Regions from separate parts of the Chloroflexus sp. MS-CIW-1 genome, predicted to be linked through region 1. Evidence: a T-box and tRNA genes for the amino acid it is inferred to sense, from the RefSeq annotation. Region 1 holds a T-box; the other holds one or more tRNA genes.
What was found. The T-box of region 1 lies ahead of ileS (isoleucine--tRNA ligase). A T-box ahead of a tRNA ligase gene usually reads a tRNA of that ligase, here a tRNA-Ile.
Positions count from the first base shown of each region.

Region 2: it encodes a tRNA-Ile, which carries the amino acid that the T-box ahead of ileS (isoleucine--tRNA ligase) is inferred to sense. The anticodon was not compared.

Region 1 covers NZ_JAUBWR010000003.1:246,768-250,980, forward strand. Annotated here, with positions in the region: gene ileS (isoleucine--tRNA ligase) at 1-1,986, opposite strand, end outside; T-box leader at 2,026-2,297, opposite strand; gene fusA (elongation factor G) at 2,876-4,213, opposite strand, start outside.
Region 2 covers NZ_JAUBWR010000001.1:1,888,670-1,892,882, reverse strand. Annotated here, with positions in the region: gene QTO31_RS07635 (ABC transporter substrate-binding protein) at 1-1,065, opposite strand, end outside; gene QTO31_RS07640 (FecCD family ABC transporter permease) at 1-1, opposite strand, end outside; gene QTO31_RS07630 (heme ABC transporter ATP-binding protein) at 1,046-1,873, opposite strand; tRNA gene QTO31_RS07625 (tRNA-Ile) at 2,369-2,445, shown strand; tRNA gene QTO31_RS07620 (tRNA-Ala) at 2,496-2,571, shown strand; gene QTO31_RS07615 (hypothetical protein) at 3,602-3,775, shown strand; gene QTO31_RS07610 (zinc-dependent alcohol dehydrogenase family protein) at 4,024-4,213, opposite strand, start outside.

The sequences.
Region 1 (4,213 bases):
GAGTGTGAGCAAGAACTTGCGCATACTTTCGCTCACCAGCGCCATACTGAAACGACGGGCATTGCCGGGAGGTGCAGCGGTAAACAGGTACCAGCGCAACGCATCAACACCGTAGGCGTTAATCACCTCTTCCGGCTCGATCACGTTGCCGCGACTCTTGCTCATCTTTTGCCCGTTTTCATCAAGAATATGACCAAGACAGATCACGTTCTTGAAGGCCGGACGATCAAAGAGCAGGGTGCTGATGGCGTGTAAGGTATAAAACCAACCACGGGTTTGATCCACCGCTTCGCAGATGTAGTCGGCTGGATGAGCCATCTCGAAGATGTCACGGTTTTCAAAGGGGTAGTGCCACTGCGCAACCGGCATTGCCCCACTATCAAACCAGCAGTCGGCCACATCAGGAATACGCCGCATCAGGCCGTGTTCGGGGTCTTCCCACACCACCTCGTCGATATACGGACGATGAAGGTCGAGATCACGTAACGACCGACCGACCTTTTCCTCTAACTCGGCGAGCGAGCCGATACAGACCATGTACGAACCGTCGGCGTTCGTCCAGATCGGGATGGGGGTTCCCCAGTAGCGCTCGCGACTGATCGCCCAATCGATATTGTTTTCGAGCCAGTTGCCGAAGCGGCCATCGCGAATATGTTCTGGCACCCAGTGGATTTGCTGGTTGTTGGCAACCAGATCGGCTTTAAACGCCGTCGTGCGGATGTACCACGAACGCTTAGCATAGTAGAGGAGCGGTGTGCTACAGCGCCAGCAGAAGGGATAATAGTGGCGTACCCGACCGCTGCGCAAGAGCAGACCACGCTGCTTCAAGTTGCGCGTAATGTCCGGATCGGCCTCTTTGAAGAACTTGCCGGCGAAGCCTAAGTCGGCAAATTCAGGCAATACCCGCCCATCTAACCCGACTGAGAAAAGGGTTGGCAGGCCGTGCTTCCGACCAACTTCAAGATCGCCGTAAGCTGGCGCAATGTGTACAATGCCGGTACCGTCATCGAGGCTAACGATTTCATCGGCGATCACACGATAGGCAGTATCCCAATCGACCGTATCACCGGCGCCGGGCACACCGCAGAAGAGGGGTTCATAGCGCAGGCCAACCAGATCGTTGCCGCGGAAGTAGCGCAACACGGTAAAGCTATCGGCTGGCAACACCTGATTCACGAGCGCAGCAGCCATCACCAACCGCTCACCATGGTGCTCGACTTCAACGTATTCCGCATCGTGTTTCACGGCCAGGGCAACATTGGCCGGCAGCGTCCACGGCGTTGTCGTCCAGGCCACCAGGAATGCACCTTCAAGGGTACCATCGACTGCCGGTGGAGGAGCAACGACACCCTTAACGCGGAACTTGATATAGACACTGGGATCATCTACATCATCGCGAGCGCCGAGGCTAACCTCGTGGTCGCTGAGGCTCGTGCCACAGCGGGGGCAGTGCATGGTCACTTTGTAGTCGCGGAACAACAGACCACGATCCCACAACTGGCGGAAGATCCACCAGGTTGACTCGATGTAGTCATTTTCGTAAGTAATATAGGCATCTTCGCTGAGCCAGAACGCGATTCGCTTCGTAAATGCCTTCCAGTCCTGGATATATTCCCAAACGCTTTCACGGCAGAGACGGTTAAACTCAGCGATCCCGAAGCGCTCAATATCAGGTTTACCGCTGAAACCGAGCTTCTTTTCGATCTCGATTTCGACCGGCAGGCCGTGAGTGTCCCAACCTTCACGGCGACCGATAATGCGATAGCCCTGCATGGCGCGATAGCGCAGGATCACATCCTTGAAACTGCGCGAGATGGTGTGGTGTAATCCCGGACGACCGTTCGATGTCGGCGGCCCTTCGTAGAAGACAAATGGCTTTTCGCCTGCTGCCAGCGATTTTGCGACGATGTCGTTGGCTTCCCACCAGCTAAGAATCGATTCTTCAAGCTGAGGAAATTTGACATTTGTATCAACCGGTCTGAACATAGTGCCTCCATCTGAACCAAACGAATAGCCTCGTCCCCATTAGGGGACGAGGCTCAGAAGCCCCGCGGTACCACCCCACTTCGATGCCGTGAACAGTGATCACGGATCATCGCACTCTGTGAGCGTCAGACAACGCTCTGCCCCGATAACGGTGGGCGTTCCGGGCGCAGCTACTATGCAGGTCATCCGACCAGGCAGTTCACCTGCCAGCTCAGGGGTGATTTTCGCTATCGCTGCTTCTACCTGGCTTCCACCATCCCAGGCTCGCTGAAGAGCAGGCGATAGGTACTCGTCCCCGTCATCGCCATTGTTTGACAGTATACGGCGGGAATGGCGTTACGTCAAGGTAGGGTGTTGGCGGCCCTCACCTCCCCCCTGCCCCCTCCTCTCCCACGCTGCGGGAGAGGAGGGGGGTGAGCGGAGCAGAGGCAATCCTGCAGCTGGCAACGATACCGCGTTCACGAACCAGATCACCCCTCTCCCGCAGTGCGGGAGAGGGGCCGGGGGTGAGGGCTGCCCCCTCACCTTCCCCCCTGCCTTCCTTCCGCTCCCACGCTGCGGGAGAGGAAGGGGGATGAGCGGAGCAGGAGTGTCCCTGCGGCTGTCAACGATACCGTGTCCTCAGCTCTCCCCGCTCCCGCAGTGCGGGAGAGGGGCCGGGGGTGAGGGCTGCCCCCTCACCTGCATCACCCTATAGAGCGGGTTGCGAACCCGCTCCGGCTGGTGTAGTACTACGGTTTGTAGTATATTCTACCCTCTACTGTTGGATGCAGGGATGGTCAGGGCATATACCGAATACTACAAGACGGTTTCCGGTGAGGAGTATGACGGTGCATTGTCGTACCAACCTGCAGCCTGGGGTTACAGGCCGCAGGGGCTTTCTCAGACACTAATGGCTGTGTGCCGCTTCCAGCTCTTTCTTGTGGGCTTCTACGATTTGGTTAACCAGATGCGGCGGCACCTCTTCATAACCGGCAAAGCTGATCGAGAACCGTCCGCGCCCCTGAGTCATGCCACGCAGGTCGGTTGCATAACGTTGAATCTCTACCAACGGTGCCTGGGCGTGGATTACCGTTTTGCCATTCCCCATTGGCATCATCCCTTGCACACGGCCCCGGCGTGTACTCATATCGCTCATCACGTCGCCAGCGAACTGGTCAGGGACAATGATTTCCATGTTGTAGATCGGTTCGAGGATGATCACGCCAGCTTTCTGAGCGGCGAGGCGGAATGCTTCCTTAGCCGCCGTCTTGAAAGCAATTTCCTTCGAGTCGACCGGGTGCTCTTTGCCGTCGTAGACTGCTGCACGCACATCAACCACTGGGTTCCCCGAAATGATGCCCTCTTCCATCGCCTCGCGAATACCCTTTTCGATGGCCGGCATGAATCCACGCGAGATCACACCACCCACAATTTCGTTGACGAATTCGAGCGGGTCTTCGCGATTGGGATCAGGGGGCAACGGTTCGACGCGCAGGGCAACATCGGCAAACTGACCAGCACCGCCAGTCTGTTTCTTGTGGCGATACTGAGCAGTGGCAACGCTGCGAATGGTTTCGCGGTAGGGGATGCGGGGCAGTTCGAGGTCGATGTTGACATCGAACTTACGCTTCATCCGCTCAGCGACTATCTGAAGATGAGTCTCGCTCAGACCGCTCAGCAGGGCTTCGCCAGTACGTGCATCGCGGGATACCTGCAAAGAGGGGTCTTCTTCGATCATCCGGCTGAGCGCCGAGCTGAGCTTGTCAAGGTCGGCACGGGTACGTGGTTTCACGGTTGCAATGAAAGCCGGGGCAGGGAACTGAATGGGACTGACCGCAAGTGGGCGCGACGACAGACAGAGTGTGTCGTTGGTCTGCGTATCGCCGAGTTTGGTCAGTAAGCCAATGTCACCAGGGCCAACGGCTTCGACCTCGATCTGCTCTTTGCCGCGCACGATGTAGACGTGGGCAATCCGTTCTTCTTTGCGGGTACGGGCATTGAACAAGGTCATACCGGCGCGCACTTCACCCGAAAAGACACGGAAGTAGCTCAGCCTGCCATAGGTGTCGGACACCGTCTTGAATACCAGCGCTGCCAGTGGCTCGTCACGGCTGGGTCGCAGTTCAACTTCCTGGTTGGTGGTCAGATCGGTGGCAGTCGTCGTCTTCCGGCCTGCCGAGGGGATCGAGTCGATGATACCGTTGAGCAGTTGAGCGATGCCAACAACTTCAGTGGCCGATCCACA
Region 2 (4,213 bases), on a different contig from region 1:
TGATCCCTCCGCTTGTGCCACAGCGTCACGGAAAGCGGCAACCAGTTCGGCCAGTGCTTGACCGGTACGCGGCCCCATTCCCAGCAGATAGAGATCGTCAAAGTCGATGACTCGTCGCTGTTGACCGGCCGGTGTGTCGGCCAGACCGGGAATCTGGAGCAGACCATCGATACCACCAACTGATTCAAGACCCTTGGAAAGTACCAGGATTATATCTGGCTGCGCAGCAATCACCATCTCAGCACTGAGCGGAGCATAGTTCACAATACCGGCCTCGGTCGCGGCATTCGTTCCTCCGGCAGCAGTAATCATTGCATCAATCGCGGTATTGGCGCCAGCCACCTGTTGCACATCCGTTCCACGCAGGTAGAGAAACAACACGCGCGGCGAACGCGCTAAAGTACCAGCTTCGGCACGCGCACGAGCGATCTCGGCTTCAACCTGACCAGCCAGTTCATACCCTCGTTCTGGGATACCAAGCGCACGAGCCACAAACAGGATCTTTTGCATTGGCGCCTCTAGCGTTGGCGGATCAGCTACCAACGCTACCGGAACTCCGGCTGAACGAATCTGAGCCAGAGCCTCCGGAGGACCGGCAGCCTCATCCCCGATCACCAATGTCGGATTCAACGAGAGAATACCCTCTGCACTTAGCCGACGCTGATAGCCAATGTTAGGCAGAGCTTTGGTCTTCTCGGCGGGATATGTCGCGCTTGAGTCAACCCCAACCACGAAATCACCCATCCCCAACGCAAAGATAATCTCTGTAATATCGCCGGTCAAACTGACAATCCGGTCAACCGAATCGATAACAACCGTTTCACCCTGATAATCGGTTACTGTTGCCGGCAGTATTGGTTCAAGCGTGGCAACAGCAGTTGTTTCAGAAGCTACAACCGGTGCCGATGTTGGTGCTGAAGCTGTGGTCGGTATCGGGGCAACCGTTGGTGCACTGGTAGGCGCCGGAAGAGAGGTTGGAACTGTCGCGGAAGTACCGGTGCCACAGGCAGCAAGGACAACCAGCAAAAGAATTAGCGTGAAGCATTTAGCGAACCTCGACCACATACGTATATCCACTCCTTTCAGTACCTTCCGGCAAACTAAGTACAAGCGGCGCAGCCACCTGCGGATGCGGCTGCACAATGATTGATACACCGTACACGTCGCTTAGCAGATCGGCACGCAGGACATCCCATGGCTTACCGATTGCACGGAGACATCCCTGATGCATCACTCCGACCCGATCAGCGTACAAAGCGGCTAAATTCACATCGTGGAGCACAATCAGAGCGGCGCCACCCTGATCGGCGAGCTGGCGGGTCAGACGTAACACCCGATGTTGATGACGTAAGTCGAGCGCAGCGGTTGGCTCATCAAGCAGCAAGATAGGCGTAGTCTGAGCCAAAACGCGCGCCATATGTACCCTCGCCTGTTCACCACCAGAAAGGGTCGGTAACGGACGATCAGCGAACAGCGCTGTTTCCGTTCGAGCCAGAGCCTCTTGTGCAATGATGCGGTCTTCTTCGCATTCTGCACGACGGTGTAGATAGGGTGCCCGACCCATAAGTGCCACTTCCAACACGGTGAAGGGAAGCGTCAACGCGACTTGCTGGCGTAGTACGGCACGCCGTTGTGCCTGTGCGAGCGCAGACATCTGGTGAAGTGGTTTGCCACAAAGTTGAATTATGCCGTTGCATGGGGTCAGATCACCGGCAAGCAGGCTCAAAAGTGTACTCTTGCCGGCACCATTCGGCCCAACGAGGGCAACCACCTCACCGGCAGACAGTGACAGTGATACCTCACGGAGCAGCCAGCGTCCATCGATGTGATAGCCAATATCCTGAGCGACGAGCAGTTCCATAAGCAGTGACATACTATTCAGAACGTGCTAAGCGACAAGATTAGAATATACTAATTTAATAAGTTTGTCAACTTAAAACCGTAATAACATAGCTTTTCAACGTTTTCACTCTACCAGGCAGCGGCGCAGTGAGGAGAGTGGGCAGAGGAGCAAGGAGTAAGCGGAATGTCCACAGCATGCCTCGGCACATGCTGCTGCCCGCGCCGACGGTAGTCTACAGTCAGGACTATGATCGCTCGCCGATGATGCGCGTATGGTAGGGGCAGTTTCCCGACTTGCCCAGCCGGTGTGCTCCTGCGACGGGCCTAGGTCTACCGCTGCCGCCGCAGGATACGGCCTGGCGGCCCACACACTAAGGCAAGCGGCATCGATTTGGCGATCGTCGCAACAGGGTGAACGACGTTTGTTGGTGAACATGACCAACAACTGAGCATTCTAAAAACCCCTAATACAACCAGGCCAACTTGACATCCCCTTCACGCTATGTTATACTTTCCTGCGTTGCGAGGGCGTATAGCTCAGCAGGTTAGAGCGCAATCCTGATAAGATTGAGGTCGGTGGTTCGAGTCCACCTACGCCCACCAACCACGAGAGAATAGGGAATGCCTCTCCATTCTCTATTCTCTCTTGTTTTGGGGCGATAGCTCAGTTGGTAGAGCATCTGCTTTGCACGCAGAAGGTCAGGGGTTCGAATCCCCTTCGCTCCACCAATATTTTCCTCCCCCTCCTGCTGTGCTAAAGGCCGTGGTTATACCACGGCCTTTGGTGCTGTTGGGGAATTGTGTGGTGAGCGGCTGGGATCCATTGGCGTATCAACATTCCGTCGCTCCGCAAGCACTTCCATGCTCTTCGCAAGCGAGGTAGGAAACCCGCCGCTCCCGATGTTGCGCCGGGCTTGACCGTACCTTCGTTCCGGCACCCCAGCGCACGATGCGAGCCAGAGGCTCGTACACCCTGGCAAGCGCACGATGCGAGCTAGAGGCTCGTGCACCCTGGCAAGCGCACGATGCGAGCCAGAGGCTCGCGCACCCTGGCAAGCGCACGATGCGAGCCAGAGGCTCGTGCACCCAGGCAAGCGCACGATGCGAGCTAGAGGCTCGCGCACCCTGGCAAGCGCACGATGCAAGCCAGAGGCTCGTGCACCCAGGCAAGCGCACGATGCGAGCCAGAGGCTCGTACACCCAGGCAAGCGCACGATGCTCCCACAAACGGGGTAGGAAACCCGCCGCTCCCGATGTCGCGCCGGGTATGATCAGCGGATCAACAAGGGGTTGGGATGACCAATGTCGGAAGAGATGCAGCATGCCTCTACACGCACTGCGGACAAGGTGCGAATCGCTCCATTCCTCTCATTCTTCTTCCCTCTCTCCTCACTTCTACCAGGTAGTCCCAGGTCTGGATCAACAACCTGCGCGATCGTACCAGGCCTGATAGAAGAGTGATCAGAATGAAAACGCTTTCGCCTCAATAACCATCACGTTCATCTATCTGCGTCATCACTCCTTCTCGGTAAAACGATAGGCTGAGCGCATCCGCATAACGCATTTGGTCACATCTTTGCTGGAGGATAGCGCGACGTTTGCTCATCGGTAATCAAGTGCTAACCGTGTGTGATTGTTATTTTTTACACAATCTCCTATTGAGGCGCTATACTACATTTCGGTGTCAGATATCAATCGTCTGGCACCCGACGAATGACAATGGCGTCTTTTCGTCGCTCAACGGTTGAGGAGGAATCTTATGAACGACACCTGGCTCGAATTAACGGCAACGACGATCCATCAACGTGACCTGATCCGTGAAGCCGAGCGTGAACGATTGGTGCGGATGGCGCAGCGGTTACGCCGCAAACAATCGTGGTGGTACCGCTGGTGGCAGCGCCTGTTCCAACGAGTGCGGCGCACAAATGCCTGAATCATCGATTGAGCAGACCCTTGTCCCACCTATGTCTGCTCACCTGATGATACGTTCTACCAACGACAGGGCGGGTTATAGACCCGCCCATCATCATTTGAGGGAGCAGCCACCTTCCTCGGCGTAGGGCTGCTTATTGCAGCGCCGCAGCGTACCATCTGCCATATCGCCCTTCCTCTTGCATGGACTGGCGGAAGGAAGCTGAAATATTTACTGAACTGGGATAACGCTACACCACCCAGAGCATACTATGCTTTGCTTCCAGCGATTTGAATGACCGCTGCACCGTGAATCGTACCCTGACGTAATGCGTAGAGGGCAGCATTCAACTCCGCGAGTGGAAACACCTCGACGGTAGTCTGGACAGGTACCTGCGGGGCGATCTGGAGAAAGGCTTCACCATCCTCGCGGGTAAGGTTGGCAACCGAACGTACCACT